DNA from 4 places in the Lysinibacillus sp. FSL K6-0102 genome. Region 4 is predicted to be linked to each of the others. Evidence: riboswitches for the same ligand, from Rfam matches in the RefSeq annotation. Region 4 holds a riboswitch; each other region holds the start of a gene.
What was found. A riboswitch is a leader RNA that binds a small molecule or an ion and turns the genes downstream of it on or off. The one in region 4 is predicted to bind cobalamin.
Positions count from the first base shown of each region.

Region 1: linked by a shared signal. The riboswitch ahead of NYE73_RS02725 (ABC transporter substrate-binding protein) and the one ahead of NYE73_RS15570 ((2Fe-2S) ferredoxin domain-containing protein) in region 4 are both predicted to bind cobalamin.
Region 2: linked by a shared signal. The riboswitch ahead of cobT (nicotinate-nucleotide--dimethylbenzimidazole phosphoribosyltransferase) and the one ahead of NYE73_RS15570 ((2Fe-2S) ferredoxin domain-containing protein) in region 4 are both predicted to bind cobalamin.
Region 3: linked by a shared signal. The riboswitch ahead of NYE73_RS12085 (ABC transporter substrate-binding protein) and the one ahead of NYE73_RS15570 ((2Fe-2S) ferredoxin domain-containing protein) in region 4 are both predicted to bind cobalamin.

Region 1 is NZ_JBBOPH010000001.1:570,279-574,769, forward strand. It holds gene NYE73_RS02715 (class I adenylate-forming enzyme family protein) at 1-388, shown strand, start outside; gene NYE73_RS02720 (acyl-CoA dehydrogenase family protein) at 390-2,057, shown strand; cobalamin riboswitch at 2,115-2,297, shown strand; gene NYE73_RS02725 (ABC transporter substrate-binding protein) at 2,434-3,402, shown strand; gene NYE73_RS02730 (FecCD family ABC transporter permease) at 3,399-4,400, shown strand; gene NYE73_RS02735 (adenosylcobinamide amidohydrolase) at 4,397-4,491, shown strand, end outside.
Region 2 is NZ_JBBOPH010000001.1:1,229,394-1,233,884, reverse strand. It holds gene NYE73_RS05755 (methionine gamma-lyase family protein) at 1-64, opposite strand, end outside; gene NYE73_RS05750 (trimeric intracellular cation channel family protein) at 405-1,010, shown strand; gene cobT (nicotinate-nucleotide--dimethylbenzimidazole phosphoribosyltransferase) at 1,062-2,117, opposite strand; cobalamin riboswitch at 2,210-2,385, opposite strand; gene NYE73_RS05740 (hypothetical protein) at 2,795-3,184, shown strand; gene NYE73_RS05735 (rhodanese-like domain-containing protein) at 3,236-3,538, opposite strand; gene hfq (RNA chaperone Hfq) at 3,634-3,864, opposite strand; gene miaA (tRNA (adenosine(37)-N6)-dimethylallyltransferase MiaA) at 3,962-4,491, opposite strand, start outside.
Region 3 is NZ_JBBOPH010000001.1:2,384,753-2,389,243, reverse strand. It holds gene NYE73_RS12095 (S9 family peptidase) at 1-1,260, opposite strand, end outside; gene NYE73_RS12090 (precorrin-3B methylase) at 1,332-2,009, opposite strand; gene NYE73_RS12085 (ABC transporter substrate-binding protein) at 2,061-3,053, opposite strand; cobalamin riboswitch at 3,217-3,403, opposite strand; gene NYE73_RS12080 (elongation factor G) at 3,586-4,491, shown strand, end outside.
Region 4 is NZ_JBBOPH010000001.1:3,047,044-3,051,534, reverse strand. It holds gene cbiQ (cobalt ECF transporter T component CbiQ) at 1-690, opposite strand, end outside; gene NYE73_RS15580 (energy-coupling factor ABC transporter substrate-binding protein) at 696-968, opposite strand; gene NYE73_RS15575 (energy-coupling factor ABC transporter permease) at 972-1,718, opposite strand; cobalamin riboswitch at 1,868-2,052, opposite strand; cobalamin riboswitch at 2,304-2,485, shown strand; gene NYE73_RS15570 ((2Fe-2S) ferredoxin domain-containing protein) at 2,632-3,003, shown strand; gene cobJ (precorrin-3B C(17)-methyltransferase) at 3,008-4,491, shown strand, end outside.

The sequences.
Region 1 (4,491 bases), 2.5 Mb from region 4:
TGAAGCCTTTATTGATGGTTGGTTAAAAACAGGAGATCTAGCTCGCAAGGATGAAGATGGTTTTATTTGGATCGTAGATCGTAAAAAGGATGTCATTATTTCGGGAGGTGTCAACATTTATCCGAAAGAAATTGAAGATTGTTTATTGAGCTTTGAAGGTATATTCGAGGTTGCGGTAATTGGTGTACCACATCCGCAATGGGGGGAAACTGTAAAGGCGGTGTATTCTGCTAAACAAGACATCCATGAGGAAGCTTTGAAAGCTTATTTAGAGGAGCATCTTGCAAAGTTTAAAATACCACGTATTTTTGAAAAAGTAGAAGCGCTACCACGCAATGCATCAGGCAAAATATTAAAACAAAATTTAAAGGGGCAAGAGGTGAGATAGCATGAAAGTATTACAACAAGAAGCAATGCGTACTACGAACTTTTTTACTGAAGATGACACGCTTCAAAAAATAGTAGAAATGATGTTAGATAAAGAGTTTTTATCCTATGCCCAACGAGAGTTAACAAATTTTGGTGAGCTATGTGCAGGTGATATTGATACGAGGGCAAAGCATACAGATCGACAGGGTGAGCCTCGCCTTCAAAGATATGATGCCTATGGTGAAGAGATATCGGAGGTTTGGGTTAATGATGGCTATAAAAAAACGATTGAAGAGACATATAATACTGGGATTGTAGGCTATGTACACAAGCATATTCCGCAGCTAGGACACAAGGGGAATTATGTTTATAGCTTTGCACAAGGTTATTTGCTATCACATGCAGAGCCCGGTTTTTATTGTCCGGTAACATTGACAATGGCAACTGCCTATCTATTAGATCATTATGCAGATGAAGAGGTAAAGCAGCGTTTTTTACCACATGTGTGTGCAACAGGTGACACAGATTTATATGAAGGTGCGACCTTTTTAACAGAACGTCAAGGGGGCTCTGACGTAGGTGCAAATGTGGTGGAGGCGAGAAAGGATGGCACTGCTTATCGTCTATATGGTGAAAAATATTTTGCATCCAATGCGGGCATGTGTGGTGTAGCGATGGTATTGGCACGTCTAGAAGGTGCGCCAGCAGGTTCCAAAGGCTTAACATTGTTTGCAGTTCCTTGGCGCAAAGAAGATGGAACAACAAATCATCTACGTATTCGCCGACTGAAAGATAAGCTAGGCGTTCGGGCAGTTCCCTCTGGTGAGGTAGAATTTGATGGTACACTTGCCTATGTTGTAGGGGAGCAAAATAAAGGGATTTATTATATGCTAGAAGCACTAAATCTCTCTAGAATTTGTAATGCAGTCGCTTCAATTGGTATTATGCGTCGCGGCTTCTTAGAGGCAAAACATTATGTAAGCAATCGACATGCATTTGGCAAGCCCTTAACACAGTACCCTATGATTCAGGATACTTTAGGGAAATTTGCAGCTAAGTTGCACGTGGAAGTAGCGACAGTTTTTGACCTTATCCAATTATACGATAAAGTGACAAGTGGACAGGGAACTCAGCAAGATCTTATTATGAATCGTTTATATATTGCCATTATGAAAAAGGAAACAGCAGAGCAAGCTGTTCATTATGCTAGTGAGGCAATTGAATTACACGGAGGTAATGGCTATATAGAAGACTTTGTAACGCCCCGCTTATTAAGAGACGCCCAAGTGTTAACGGTGTGGGAGGGGACGGCTAATATTTTGGCCTTAGAACTCATTCGTTTAGTAGATAAGTTTCATGCTCATGAACTGTTTGTACAGGAGATGGAGGAACGATTAGACAAATTAGCTGACAGCTTACTAGTACAAATCGTTAAAGAACAATTGGCGAATATGTCTGTGAAACTGCAAATTTTTAGCGCTTTAGACGAGGCAACGAAAACTTTTGAAGCTAAAGGTATGGCGGAAAAAATGGCTCACCTTTATGAAAGTGTCATAGCGGTTGAGTGGGCACATAAATTTGGTGGGAAATATGAAAAACTAGCAGACGTTTATTTAGAACAGACATGGTCATTAAGAGAAATGGGTGCTCAAATGAAAACAGTCCAATACTTTTCTGAAATTGTATAATGGCCGGGGAGTCGTCTTGAATGGAGGCGACTTTTTTCATTTTCATGTATAATGAAATCAACTGAATATTATAAAGGTTCTTTACTTAAGTAAAGTGAAAAGGGAAATCGGTGTAATTCCGATGCGGTCCCGCCACTGTAAGTGTGAGTTTTTTCAAATGATGCCACTGAAGATTTCGGGAAGGCTTGAAAAATCGCAAGTAGCACTAGCCAGGAGACCTGCCTTTATAACGACATGACAACCTACGAGGATAGGGTGGTGGATTTTGTATCAGTTTTTTGGTGCGATTTTGCCCCCTCATCGATCAAAGATGAGGGGTTTTATTTTGATGTAGAGTAAAGCGAAATGTCGCACGGATCAACGAAGGAGGATTCACATGAAGAAATTTTGGAAAATAGGATTATCAGCATTTTTAGCAGTAGGCTTGCTAGCTGCTTGTGGGCAGGAAGCAAAAGATAACAAACCATCTAACGAGCAGCAAACACAGCAAGAAACGGCCCAGGTGGATGAAGCAACATTCCCAATGACGATAACAGATGCCCTTGGTAAGGACATTACACTTGAAGCACCTCCTGAGAAAATTGTTTCACTTATTCCGAGTAATACTGAAATCCTTTTTGGACTAGGTTTAAATGATGAAATAGTTGGTGTTACGGACAACGACGATTATCCGCCAGAGGCAGCTGAGAAGGATAAGGTTGGCGGTATGGAATACGATATTGAAAAAATTATTGCCTTAAAACCAGATATCGTTTTTTCACACGAATCTAGCATGTCTCTTTCAGAAGAGGCTATTGCACAGCTTGAATCAGCAGGTTTGAAAGTATTTGTTGTAAAAAATGCACAAGACTTTAATGAAACATATACAACAATTGAGCAACTTGGACGTGCTACAGGGAAATTGCCAGAGGCAGAAAAAATTGTTGCTAATATGAAGGCAAAAGTAGAAGAAGTTTTGTCTAAAGTCAAGGATGTTGAACCCAAAAAAGTGTTAGTTGAAGCATCAGATGAGCCAGATATTTATACAGCTGGCAATGGTACATTTATGAACGCGATGCTTGAAATGATCAATGCAGAGAATGTAGCTGTAGATGGCGATAATTGGTATAAAATTGATGCAGAACAAATTATCGCAAAAAATCCAGATGTCATCGTGGTGACATATCATTATGTACCAGATATTTTAATGAAAATACCAAAACGTGCGGGCTTTGATACGATTAATGCCGTAAAAAATAATGCGATTGTGCAGGTAGATGAAAGTACGACAAGTCGTCAAGGGCCACGTTTAGCTGAAGGTCTAGAAGAATTAGCAAAAGCAATCTATCCTGAGGTATTTAAGTGAAAAAAATAGCACTAGCCTATACATTAACATGTACGCTTCTTCTTATTAGCATCTGGTGTGGCGTAGCGATAGGCTCGGTTCATATTCCATTAGAAGTATTGTGGAATAAGGCGGTTGATGAAACAGCCGCCAATATCTTTTGGAAAATTCGTTTGCCTCGCGTGTTATTAGCGGGACTAGTAGGCGCATCTCTAGCTATTGCTGGAGCAGCTTTCCAAGGTTTATTAAAAAATCCATTAGCAGATCCATATACACTAGGGGTTTCGTCAGGAGCTTCTGTTGGTGCTGTTTTAACGATCTTTTTTAGTATTTCTATACCTGTTGTCGGTTTGTATGCGCTGCCAATCTTCAGTATGATTGGTGCTATCATTACGATGGTAGTTGTTATGAGCTTTGCTAGACTCGTAGACCGCTCATTAAAAATGGAAACGTTGATATTAACAGGCGTTATTTTTAGTTCATTTTTAGGTTCCCTCATTTCATTAATGATTGCCTTATCTGGTGAAGAATTACGTCAGGTAATAGGCTGGCTACTTGGTTCTGTTTCGATGCGTGGTTGGCCATATGTCCAAATGATCATTCCTTTTGTGATTGTTGGTTCAATTATGCTATGGACACAAAGACGAGAATTAAATGTCTTGTTGTATGGTGAAGAGCGAGCAAAACATTTAGGTGTTAATGTAAAGCGCAGTAAATATTTGATATTAGCAGGTGGCTCCATGTTAACTGGAGCGGCTGTAGCGGTTTCTGGCACAATTGGCTTTGTAGGATTAGTGGTGCCGCATATGACAAGGATGATTTGGGGTTCTGATCATCGCCACTTATTACCATTATCTTTTTTCAATGGTGCAACATTACTCATTATTTGCGACTTAGTAGCACGAACAATCATTGTGCCAAGAGAGCTACCAATTGGTGTTATTACGGCATTTATTGGAGCACCTGTTTTCTCCTATATTTTTTATAAGCAGCGAAGAAGCAAGGGGGTACGGGCATGATTGTTGTTGAACATCTATCAGGTGGCTATGAAGATGTACCAATCGTCAGGGACATTAGTTTTACTGTTGAAAAAGGAAAAATTCTTGGCAT
Region 2 (4,491 bases), 1.8 Mb from region 4:
CTTGCTCCTCTACTTTTGCCGCTAGCAATAGCGTTTCTGTTGATAAATTTGATGTAAACGTCATTCTTTCTTCTCCATTTCACAATGTCTCGCATTTCAATCAGTAAGATTTATTGACTATCTAAATTGACTTCAATCACTCTAGAATTCCCTAACTAACTACTGGTATATGAACGCTTTTGACGAATGTTTTCTTTATTTTAATCACATTTTATCAATTTGTATGTGCACCTGTAAAACTTGCCTATTGTTTCTAAGAGGATTTTACGCTAAGCTAATGTGCGGACTCATTTCAAGATGCGTATTTAATGACCTATTTTGGCTATTAAATTCATAGATTCTGTTACGTAAAAAGTCTTTTAACTTTTAATAAAGTTTATTTATTGATAGAAGGGGTGAAAGGGATGGCTTGGGAGGTTTTTAGTATTATAGGAACAATTGCCTTTGCTATTTCTGGGGCAATTATTGCCATGGAAGAAGAATACGATTTATTCGGTGTATATATACTTGGTATTGTGACTGCTTTTGGTGGAGGAGCTATCCGAAATTTACTCATTGGACTACCTGTCACAACACTTTGGGGACAGGATATGATGTTTCAAATAGCGCTTGCTGCGATTACGATATTCTTTATTTTTCCGCATCATCTGATTCAACATTGGCATCGTTGGGGTAACTTCACAGATGCGATTGGCTTATCAGCATTCGCTATTCAAGGCGCACTCTATGCTGTCAAGCTTGATATGCCAGTAAGCGCAGTCATTGTAGCTGCTGTTTTGACAGGTTCAGGTGGGGGTATTGTACGAGATTTATTAGCTAGAAGAAAACCATTAGTTCTCCGTGATGAAGTTTATGGTGTTTGGGCAGCTCTTGCTGGACTGCTAATCGGATTCGAGGTTTTTACAGGGGACATTTTCCTTTATATTTTATTCGCAGTGATTACAGCTTTACGTATTCTTTCCTATATGATGAAGTGGCGCTTGCCATTACGAAAATTAAATCGTGCATAAATATCATTCAGCCAATGACCAAAAATTAAGTCATTGGCTGTTTTATTGTTTTTATCTTTTTAACAACTGCATTGATTCTTCTAAAGTCACCATGTTTTTCATCATCGAGCAAGCTGCATCTAAAATAGGAAAGGCTAAGGCTGCTCCAGAACCTTCGCCTAAACGCATATTCATGTGCAACATTGGTTCAATGCCTAGTAAGGCAGCGGCAATTTTTGCCCCTGGTTCCTCTGAAGCATGGGAAGGAATGATATAATCGATTACTTTTGGTTCGAGCTTATAAGCAATGAGGGAGGCTATAGTCGAAATAAATCCATCAATGACAACAGGTTTACGATGGGCAGCAGCGCCAAGAATAATACCTGTCATCGCCCCTATCTCTAACCCTCCAACCTTAGCCAGAACATCAATAACATCATTTGGATTAGGCTTATTTAAGGTAATTGCTTTTTCAATAACTGCCGCTTTATAGGCAATGCCTCCTTGGCCTACTCCTGCACCAAACCCCGTTACTTCGATAGGGTTGCATCCCGTCAAAACAGCTAATATCGCAGCACTTGGTGTTGTATTGCCGATGCCCATTTCTCCAGTCCCAAGTACATCAGCACCTTTTATGATTTCCTCAGTGGCCACACGGATTCCTACTTCTATCGATTGAATGGCTTCTTGTTTGGCCATAGCTGGACCTTGTGCCATGTTATCTGTACCATATTTAATTTTATGAATAATGACACCTGCATCAAGTGGAATATCTTCTTTTACACCCACATCTACTGTGACCACCTTTGCATTGGTAATCCCCGCAATCGCACAAACGCCTGTACCCCCCTTAGGAAAATTTAATGTTTGAAAGACCGTAACATCTTGTGGATTCGTGGTTACACCTTCCTCGCAAACACCATGATCTGCAGCACAGACAATCATCACTTTTTTGTCGACCATCGGATATAATTGTCCTGTTATACCAGAGAGCTGTACGGCAAGTGATTCTAGTTTACCCAAGCTACCTGGGGGCTTACAAAGCGCATCAATCCGCTTTCTAGCTTGCTCCATACTTTTCATATCAGCCCCCTGAATGTTTTGAATCGTGTCTTGTAATAATTGCATGATTATTTCTCCTCTCGTTCTCATTAAGACAAAATAAAAAGTCTGTAGTTTATTGTCATGACAAATAAACTACAGACTTTTCCATCATCTATATCTTCTAAAGCATGTAGGCAGGTCTCCTGGCTCAAGTTCAACACCTCATAGTACCTTCCCAGCAATTTGCTAGTGGCATACACTATGAAATTCCCTTATACAGTGGCGGGTCCGCTAAAGCTTTTCACTTTATTCCCTATTCTCCCTAATGGGCACCTATTGCTTTTATGTAATTATGTTAAATCTACTTTACAACTTTTTTAGTGTCAAGAGGAAAAAATTTTTTGAGTGTTAACTTAGTACATACTGCTATTCACAATAAAAGCTTATCAAGAGCTTGTCACAATAAATGAATCCTTCACTTGATTCCTAGTCTTCCATAATTAGTGCTTTTTAGAATTCTCTATGTCTAACACTCGGCTTGTACAAAAATCCATTACTGAATCAATTGCCATAACAAGTAAACTACAGACTTTTCAATCATCTCTACCTTCCATAGCATATGTTCTGCCAATTCACTGAGTAATGTTGAACATAAAAGTTGAAACCTTAATAATCTGTTCAATGTAAACATAAATTATTTCTATGATTAAAATTAGGGTAAGTATCAATAGTAAAACGATGAAAAGTTAGGAGTAGATACGATGAATGCAAAACAATTAAGAAACGCTATTGCTGAAACCTGTGAAACGCACGATAGCCTCTATGCCAAACTCGTAAAACCGATCAATCAGTTGTTAATCAATATCGACGCTTCGATCAGTGAAGAGACAGCAAATAAAATACTAGAAAATTTAAAGTTATTTCATAGTGGTGATAAATACATTACGGAGTGTCATTTCGAGGAGAGTCAAAATTTCTTGAAAGATGGCATTGAGCTTCTCCAAAAAGGGGATTTGGCGAATGGAGCACTACAAATTTATGGAGCTGGTCTAAACTTTGCTAGTTATGCTTCAAAAGTGCAGGGACAAAAAAATGTTAATATCTACAAAAACTTTGAAGAGAATTTTAATTTTATCATGGATGCCCCTTGAAAAAATAATCATGAAAAAAGAAAGAGTGTATACTCTTTCTTTTTTCATGATTTATTTAAATTCTAATTCTCCATCATAAGCCAGCATGCCGCCTTCAAGGTTTGTTACATCAAATCCTTGGGCCTCTAAGTAAGCACACGCATTGGCAGAACGAGCTCCAGCCTTGCATACAATAATATATGGCTTTTCTACATCTAATTCCTCTAAACGTTCAGGGATAGTTCCGAGTGCAATATGTTGAGCACCTGGGATCATGCCATGGGCTACTTCATCCTCTTCACGTACATCGATAATATATAGGTCCTCATTTGCATCTAACAGATCTAATAATTGTGTTGTTTCCATTGTTTTCATAAACTTTGTCCTCCAAAATATCAAATTCCACTATCATTATAGCTTGTAGCAAAAAAAACAGCCAGTGTGAGAACACTAACTGTTTAACAAACTTATTATACTTCTGTCTCTAAAAACTCTATTTGTTTTGCTGGTACGAATGTAGAAATGGCATGCTTGTAGATTAGGTGCTGCTTATTTTCAGCATCAAGTAGTAATACTGTAAAATTATCATATGATTTCACAGTCCCTTTTAACTGAAATCCGTTTAACAGAAATACAGTTACAAAAACACTGTTTTTACGTAGTTGGTTCAAGAACGTATCTTGCAAATTGATTGATTTCATCAAATAGCCTCCCTACTAACTTTCTACCTCTTCATTCCTATAGTAGCACGTTCTACCAATTTATCAATTAGTAATTTTTAGAAATTTTTCTTTATTCTTATAATCGATCATCCGGCGTAATAAAATGGACATCCATTTTATTACGGAAATAAGTAAGCTGTCTTTTTGCATAGCGACGGGAATTTTGTTTTAAGCTATCAAGGGCTTCCTCTAGGGTACATTTGCCATCTAAATAATCATATAATTCTTTATACCCGATGGCTTGTATAGACTGCACTCCACGGATATTTTGCTGCCATAATCCCTTCACCTCTTGCAGAAGACCATTTTCCACCATTAAATCAACACGACGATTAATACGGTCATATAGCACGTCACGGGACATGTTTTGACCTAGCCCTAAAATAACATGGTCGTAAAGGGGTACTTCCCCTCGATTTTGCGCTTCAGCTGCTTTTGATACACCGCTTAATTCCAGCATTTCTAATGCACGAATAACACGACGTGTATTGTTTGGATGGATTGTCTCCGCTGTTTGAGGGTCTAGTTGTTTTAGTTTGTCATGCATTGCCTCAGGGCCAAGCTTTGCTAATTCCTCATAGTAGGCTTTTCGTGCTTCTTCATCTA
Region 3 (4,491 bases), 660 kb from region 4:
CTTCCAGCCTTCTGCACCTTCAAATTCGATACTCTCGGGAACAGCTAATGTTTTGGTTTTTAAAAAATCTTCATTAATGGACGTCAACTGTTCTTTGTCACCTGTTTTTAGGTTCACATAAAACAGATCGCCTGGATTGGTCGTTGTGCTAATAGCCGCAATAGCCTGATCATTTTGCGCATCAAGTGAGAAGCCATAGACATATTGATCATCATGGATAGCTGGGTAAATTTCGCCATCTACATTTCCGTAATAAATCGCCGCATTGCCGTGATCTGTGACTTGGAAGTAGAAGCTATGATTATCATTCATCCATTGCACACGTGGTGACGCTACACCTTGCAGGAAATCACCGATGACATAATCACCAACAGGCGCATCAAATTCACTTGTTACACAGTTTAGTAGTTTTTGCTCCATGTCATAAATCCAAAGCTTTGCTTGTGTGGCATTTTCAAATTCACGTTCTCCACCTACAAAAGAAAGATAGCGACTATTCGGAGACCAAGCTGTTTGGTAATAAGCACCCGAACCTTCTGTTAGCTTGTGACTCTGCTTAGATTCTAACTCCAATAAATAGATATCCACATTAAATGAGAAATCTAAATCCTCCGCTTTATCTGCTAAGTACGTAAGGTATTTGCCATCTGGCGACCAAGTACCCAGATGGCAGTACTCTTTGCCTTCTGTCACTTGTTCTAGCTCTCCTGATGCCACATTGACAATGGCAATATGGGTAAACTGCTCCATATCAATAAATCCACCAGCATCCGATTTGTGTTTCATTTTCTCGATTTCTAGTGGCTTTAGTTCTTTATCCTTTTTCTTCTCATCCTCCGCTTTATCTAGGATGGTTTCATCTTTCCCTAGCACGACTGAAAAAGCAATTTTCTTGCCACATGGTGACCAGACAGGGGAGGTCGCTCCATTTTTACAATGTGTCACCTGTTTTGCCTCTCCACCTGCTCTCGAAAGAACATAAATTTGCGACTTACCTGTTCTCGTTGACAAAAATGCAATTTGACTGCCATCTGGTGACCAAACAGGGGAACTCGTCGTTCTATCTTCACCAAATGTCCATTGCTGTGGTGTTTTGTCCTTCAAGTTTATGTAAAACAAATTCGATATATAGTCATTTTTCTTCTCGTCCATACGAGTCTCTACATAAACTACCTCTGTCCCATCTGGTGAAAGCTGTGGATCTGCTACTGATTTTAAGTGATAAAGATCTTCTGGTTGAATCCCTTGTTTCGATGTCATGTTCTTGCTCCTTTGTATTGTAATTTTCTGTGCCTTATTACAATACTTCGACACCCTAAGTAATATTCCTGCTATTTAATTGAATTTTTTACTAGTTCCCAATATTCTGCTGACTTTGTTCTGCGATAAAATTTATAAAAGGGCTCATTTGGGCGAGCATGCTCCTTATAAAGGTTTATCAGGTGCAGTAAAAAATCTTCAATTTGTGTGACGTCTACCCTCTTAGCGAATAACGTGCCAGCCTGTGCCTTTGCTCCCATCGGTACTGCCCCTAAATAGACATCAAAGCTTTCTTGTTGGTAAACGAGTCCAATATCATCATAGACTGCATTGTAGCAAGCTGATGCACAGCCATTAATATTGACACGCACTCTTGCAGGTACCTTCATCCCCTCTATGGCATGATAGAGCTGTTCGGTTATCGGAGCAGCCTCCATTTTCTCCCCATCACAAAAATCGCAGGCCTTCATGGCTATGATTGAACCAGAGGGAGCAACATAAAGACCTGCTTCCTGTAAGGCTTGCACCGCTTCTGTGGCATCGCACGTTGGTATGGATACGAGTATACTATAGGAAGCAGAATATTTTATCGCCCCCTTTTCGCCAGCAATTTCGGCTATCTTTTGGAATTGTGCAGGAGTATAATGCTTATTAATAATGCCAGGGCTAACGGCTAGACGGGTAAACTCACCATGACGGTTCAGTGTTTCAAATGTTTGATCTGGTACATTTTTTTGAAATGCGTTCATTTTTATCGCTCCTTATAAAAAAGGAGCTAGCAAAACGCTAGCTCGAATGGATTAAAAGTTTTCAGGATAGAAGCCCTTTGCTAAAATTTCAATGGCCTCTGCCGCACGAACCCCTTCAGACGCTGCTGAAAGTGGCAGGATGACAAAGCGCTCATTTTTGACCGCTTCCATCTCCTTTAAGGCTGGATCATTTTTTAAGAATTGGATCTTTTGGTCTGCCGTTGTTTCACCGTAATCAATCACGACAACTACCTCTGGGTTGCGGTCTACTGCATCTTCCTTCGACACAGTTGTCCAGCCTGATTCCACATCACCAAAGATATTTTGTCCACCCGCGATTGTCACAAGCTCATTCATAAAGTTTTGACCAGCTGTAAATACATCCTTTTCACCGCTATCAAACACAAGAACACGTAATTTTTCGCTATCTTTTGGTAATTTAGCTTGTACTGCCTCTACATCTTTCGTCATTTGCTCAATTAAAGCTTCGCCACGATCCTCAATACGGAAAATCTTTGCGATATTGCGAATATCAGTGAAAATATCCTCTATGGTTGGCTTTGTCATGTTGGAAGCCGTATGTAAATACGTATGGATGCCTAATTCTTCAAGCTCTTCTGGTGTGCCTACACCCTTTTCGCCAAAGCCACTTTTCCAGCCAGCATATAGGAAATCTGCCTCGGCATCGATGACTTGCTCCTTCGTTGGGTATTGATCGGAAAGAACAGGGACCTTATCGTATGCCTCTTGCAGTGGTTCATAGATTTTATCATCTAAGTAAGCTGTCCCTACCATAGAATCCTCTAAACCAAGTGCTAACATAATTTCTGTCACATGTTGATTTAAGCTAATCGCTTTTGTTGGTGCTTCCGTATATGTTTGAGTTGTGTCATTATTTTTAATGGTTACTTCTGCTGCCGCCTCAGATGGCTCAACCTTTTCACCTTGTGCAGCTGATTCCGTTTTGTCCTTTGCGTTACAAGCCCCTAAAACAGCGACCAAGGCAATGATCATCATCAGCCATATACTTTTCCATTTCTTCATGTCCTTTTCTCCTTTGCTGTTAAAATATAGAAAGAAATCAGAGACTTCTTTACTACTAAGGTAGTTGGAAGGGCATAAAAAAACCCTCTTGTCGCCAAGAGAGTAGCATAGTGAAATAACGGTATCATTACCTTCATCACTATCCCCATCCTCGTGGTTCTTAGTCAAAAAATACATACTGGCAGGTATCCTGGCTTAGGTTCATCATCTATACGCCTTCCCATAGTTTCACTACAGTGGCATGCTGTATAGACTCCCCATTTACAGTTGCGGGACAGCATCGGAATTGCACCGATTTCCCTTTTAAGCAAATGACAAATGCCATTTGCACCAATACGTTCTATAATGGTCAATACTATTGATAGACTAGCAGAAGAAAATTTATCGCGCAATCAGTAGTATGACACTAAAAGTATAATCATCATTATATTAGCACTATTTCGACATAAAGACGAACTATTTTACAAGAAATATAGAAGCTAGTATTCTGTTACAATAAAAAGATAGCATTCTATAGAAACGAGGATTTCTTATGTACAAAACGATCGGTGTACTTGCGCACGTGGATGCAGGAAAAACGACCTTCTCTGAGCAAGTGCTTTTTCATACAAATAGTATTCAAGCACGGGGGCGTGTTGATCATCAGGATACCTTTCTTGATCATCATGAGCTAGAGCGCAGACGGGGCATTACGATATTTGCCGAGCAAGGGCGCATGAATATTGGCGATGATACATACACATTGATTGATACGCCAGGGCATGTCGATTTCTCCCCTGAGATGGAGCGTGCCATTCGTGTGATGGATTATGCCATTATTATCATTAGCGCTGTCGAAGGGATACAGGGCCATACAGAAACAGTGTGGCAACTTTTACGTCAATACCATGTCCCTACCTTCTTCTTTATCAATAAAATGGATCGTGAGGGTGCCAATATGGAGGCTGTCATCAGACAGCTTCGCAAAGATTGCTCTCAGCATGTATTGTTCATCGATGAGCCACTGCGAGCAGACTATGTATCAAATAATATTATGGAATGGCTGGCGGAGCGCGACGAAAAATTGCTTGATGCCTTTCTAAATGAGTCATTGGAGCATGAACAGTGTCTTGCTCAATTAAAGGAAATGATTAAAAATGAAGGTGCCTTCCCTTGCTTTGCTGGCTCGGCCTTAAAGGATGAGGGCATTCAGGAATTTCTTGACCAGCTCCCGCTGTTAACGGCTTCCCATTTTGACAAGGATGCCCCGTTTGAGGGCGAGGTTTTTAAGATTCGTCATGATGGGCACCAGCGTTTAACCTTTATGAAGGCAACCAAGGGCTCGTTGCATGTACGAGATGAATTTTCATTTGACGAAGTAACAGAAAAAGTGACCGAAATTCGCCTTTATAACGGCAGTCGCTTTGAGACCGTTCAACAGGTAGAGGCAGGAGAAATT
Region 4 (4,491 bases):
CTCTTGCCAGTAGACGGCCTCGCCTCCACGTGATTGCATGGCATTGTTGAGCTCTCGGCTACGCTGAAACATTTCCACAAATAATGCCACAATAAGCATGGAGACAGAGCGTAGCCATTGCATCGGTGAATGATAGCCAAGACGTGCTTGCTGGGCGAGATGTATATTTTGCATGCTTTCTAAAAACATAAAAATAAAACGATAGATTAGTTCGACGAGCTCCACTAATAAAGAGGGGAGTCGCCATTGTCGTAGCACATAACATATTCCTTGTACGGAAGTGGTTAGAATTAAAAAGTATAAACAACTAATGCTACCAAGGACAATAAAGAACAGCTGTTGCGCTGCTAACACACTTGCATTCCCAATAAAGACAGTCCAATTCCTAAATGTAAACGACCAAATATGGGCAGGGAGTGTATTCGTTGATGATGTAAAGGAAAGTAAAATAGATACGAGACTTGTTAATAAGAAAAAGCTAGGTAGCAATAATAATTTGCCGTAGTATGCAAGCGGAATTTTTGCACCTAAAATGATAAAAGCACTCATTACAAAAAATGTAATGAGTGAAAGTCGTTCATCTCTCATGATGAGCGTTATGAGAAGTAGTCCAAGTGAAAATATCATTTTTTCTAGCGGATGAACGGACGCTAGCTTATTCAGATAGGCATACTTATCAATGAGTAACATAATGGTTAACCTTCTTTGTGTTTGCCACGCATATAGCCGATGAAGTAGCCAATAAAGCCAGCTCCTATAGCTGCCTGTAGCACGAATAATAAGCTTTCGATTTCACCACTTGGTGGCTCCCATAGACTTTCAAACCATGGTTCATATTCCGCATTAATTTCACCAATAGCTGCTTCTGCTTCTCCATCAGCACCACCAAATTCAGCACCTTTTTGTATGAATAAGGGAATGATGGCTAACAACACAACAATTGCTAATAACAATAAATTTTTTTTCATTTGTTAATGTGCCTCCTTTGTTGAGAAAACACGTAACGTTTTTAATTCGCTAACATTGTATTTTTTCAAGAAATTCATCACAATGACCGTTAAAATTCCTTCACTCACTGCTAAAGGAATTTGAGTTAAGGCAAAAATACCTGCAAACTTTGTAAAGGATGCCATAAAGCCTCCAACCTCTGAAGGAAAGGCTAGTGCTAGTTGTACAGAAGTCACAATGTATGTACCTAAATCACCAAGCATAGCTGCAAAGAATATGGCTAGTGAAAATGACAACCCTACTTTTTGAGCCCCTTTAAAGACAAAGTAAGCAATAAAAGGACCAACAATAGCCATAGAAAAGGCATTAGCCCCTAAAGTTGTAATTCCTCCATGAGCTAATAATAAAGATTGAAATAATAAAACGATTGTTCCAATTACACTCATTGCTAGAGGGCCAAAGAGTACTGTCCCAAGTCCTACACCAGTTGGGTGAGAACAACTACCTGTAACTGAAGGGATTTTTAGGGCGGATAGCACAAAGGCAAAGGCTCCTGAAAGCCCCAAAAGCATTTTTGTTTCAGGATTTTCATCAATGGTTTTTCGAATAGAACGCAATCCTAGAATGATAAATGGGATAGAGATCACCCACCAAAAAATAGCCCATTCGATTGGTAAAAAACCTTCCATGATATGCATGGCAAAGGCACGTTTTGGCACGATTAAAAAGGCCAGTAAAAAATAACTAAGTTTCCACCATGATAATGTCAAAAAGCTTTCCTCCTAACTAATTAATAGATTTTTAGAATATTGCGTGCGTAATTAAAAAAAGCACTTCTCCTTAGGTGGAAAAGTGCATAGCTAAAAAAGCAAATAACAGTCTCATCTGCTAAGCCGCACACCTATCCTCGTAGGTTGAAACGATCACTTATTTTTCGGCAGGTCTCCTGGCTCTAGTTCAATGCTTTATAGGTCTTCCCATCCGTTGGACAGTGACATATTCTATAAAGCTCCCTATTACAGTGGCGGGACCGCGCCGGACTCAAACCGGCTTCCCTTTTAAGCAAAATGACAAGCACTTTGCACCGAAAAACATTCAAATTGTGAGATTTCACGACAAAGTGTAACATGAATTTCCATAAATATGCTATACCTTTTATGAAATTTTTTAAATTAAAGGTCAACGGTGAATATTCTGATAAAATTTTGTGCGCAAATTATATAGATTGTATAAAATTCATACCTAGTTCCATTCAAAATTGATAAATTTGTCATAAATTTTTAAAGAAATATTGAAATTTTAAAATAATAAGATATGATAAAGACAGTTTTCTATTTAAAATTCTAATAAAAATTTCATATAAAACGTCAATAAGTGCTCGAATAGTTCGAGATAATAGGGAAATTGGTGAAAATCCAATACAGCCCCCGCTACTGTAATAGCTGATGAAATCGCAAAGCCACTGGTACAAACTTGGGAAGGTGCGACAGTAAAATGAAGCTTAAGTCAGGAAACCTGCTTATTTGATTGTGCATGCAAACTTTTCGGAGGGAGAAGTTGAAGCGAAAGCGGGTACCTGTATTTCATTCTATTCGTTTTTATTTGGCTTCTACAAAACCTTTACTCTTCGTTATAGAGTAAAGGTTTTTCTTTTTCCAAAAAGCAAATGAGGGGAGACAGAAGATGACAACTTGGAATTTAGAGGGGATGAAAACACATCTCTTTATTTGCAATGGCAGTAGCTGCATGAAAAAGGATGGGGAGGAAATTACCTTAGCCATTCGAGATGAGATACAGCGGCAAGCACTCGATCAGGAAATACATACGACAAGAACGCGCTGTAATGGACGCTGCAAGGATGCTTGTGTGGTAATCGCTTATCCTCAAGGAAACTGGTATCGTGTGCCATCAACAGAGCATGCTAGAACACTAGTACAAGATTTACATCATGAATCCTTATACAACGAACATGTCTTTACACTTCGTGAAGGTACATTACAGCGTACTGCTCAAACAACTGCCATTAAAGGGATCGAAAAGGTGAAAGAGGGGTAACAACATGGCGCAAAAAGGAAAAATTTTCGTAGTAGGCTTTGGACCTGGAGATTTTAAGCATATTACGACACGTGCAGTAGAGGCTTTACAACAAAGTGATATGATTATAGGCTATAAAACCTATGTAGAGCTGATTCAAGATTTAGTAAGTGCAAAATCGATTGTTAGTACAGGCATGACAGAAGAAGTGTCGCGTGCACAGGAAGCCGTTCGTCAAGCCGAAGCAGGGAGCATCGTCTCAGTAATTTCGAGTGGTGATGCAGGCGTCTATGGCATGGCGGGTTTAGTCTATGAGGTGTTAATTGAGCTAGGCTGGACAGAAGCAACAGGAATTGAAGTAGAAATTGTTCCTGGGATTTCTGCGATTAATTCATGCGCTAGCATACTTGGTGCACCTATTATGCATGATGCTTGTACAATCAGTTTGAGTGACCATCTAACACCTTGGAATTTAATTGCAAAGCGTGTCGAGGCAGCTGCAATGGCGGACTTTGTCATTGCTTTATACAATCCTAAAAGTGGACGTCGAACAAGACAAATTGTCGAGGCTCAACGAATACTCTTAGAATATCGTTCGCCAGACACACCAGTTGGGCTTGTGAAAAGTGCCTATCGAGAACGTCAAGAAGTGACCATGACAACACTAGCAGAAATGCTAGAACATGATATTGGTATGTTGACAACTGTCATTATCGGGAATTCGTCAACATTTTTCTATGACAATAAGATGATTACGCCCCGCGGTTACCAACGTAAATATACCCTGGGTGAAGAGAAACAGCCATTACGTCCACATCAACGTTTACGCGAAGAAAATGAACCTTGGGCAATGAACCAAGAGACAGGAACAGCGCGAAATGACTTTACTGCTGACCCTAATGCAGGGCGCTTTAATAAACCCAGTATAGCCGCTACGCCAAAGCCGAAAAAAACAGCTCTTGAAATGGCTACAGCGGCACTTGCAATGGTAAAAGGGACAAGCGCAGTCAAAGTAACACCGAAGCTTGTACAGCAAAAAATAGAATCTATTTTTGAATTAGCAGTAAGTCCTGGTGTAGCCAATAAGTTTTTTACTCCCCAGCAAATGATGACGTTAGCGGAGGTCGTTGGGGATGAGGGGACGATGGAATACACACCAGATCATCAAATTCATTTGAAAATACCAACGACTGCCCCTGAACAGATCACAGAGAAATTACAGGAAGTAGGGTTTTTATTAGCCCCGATTGGTGATGTGTTATCACTGAAGGCTTGTGATTTTTGCTACGGTGAAAAGGCTGATTCAATACCATATGCAGAGGAAATACAAGAAAAACTAGGCGGTATGTCCTTACCGAAGACATTAAATATTGGCTTTAATGGCTGTGGGATGGCCTGTTATCGGGCTGTATTTGATGATATTGGCATCGTCTACCGCAAAAGTAAATTTGATGTCTTTATTGGAGCAAAACCAGTCGGTCGTACAGCACACGCAGCACAGCCTGTTGT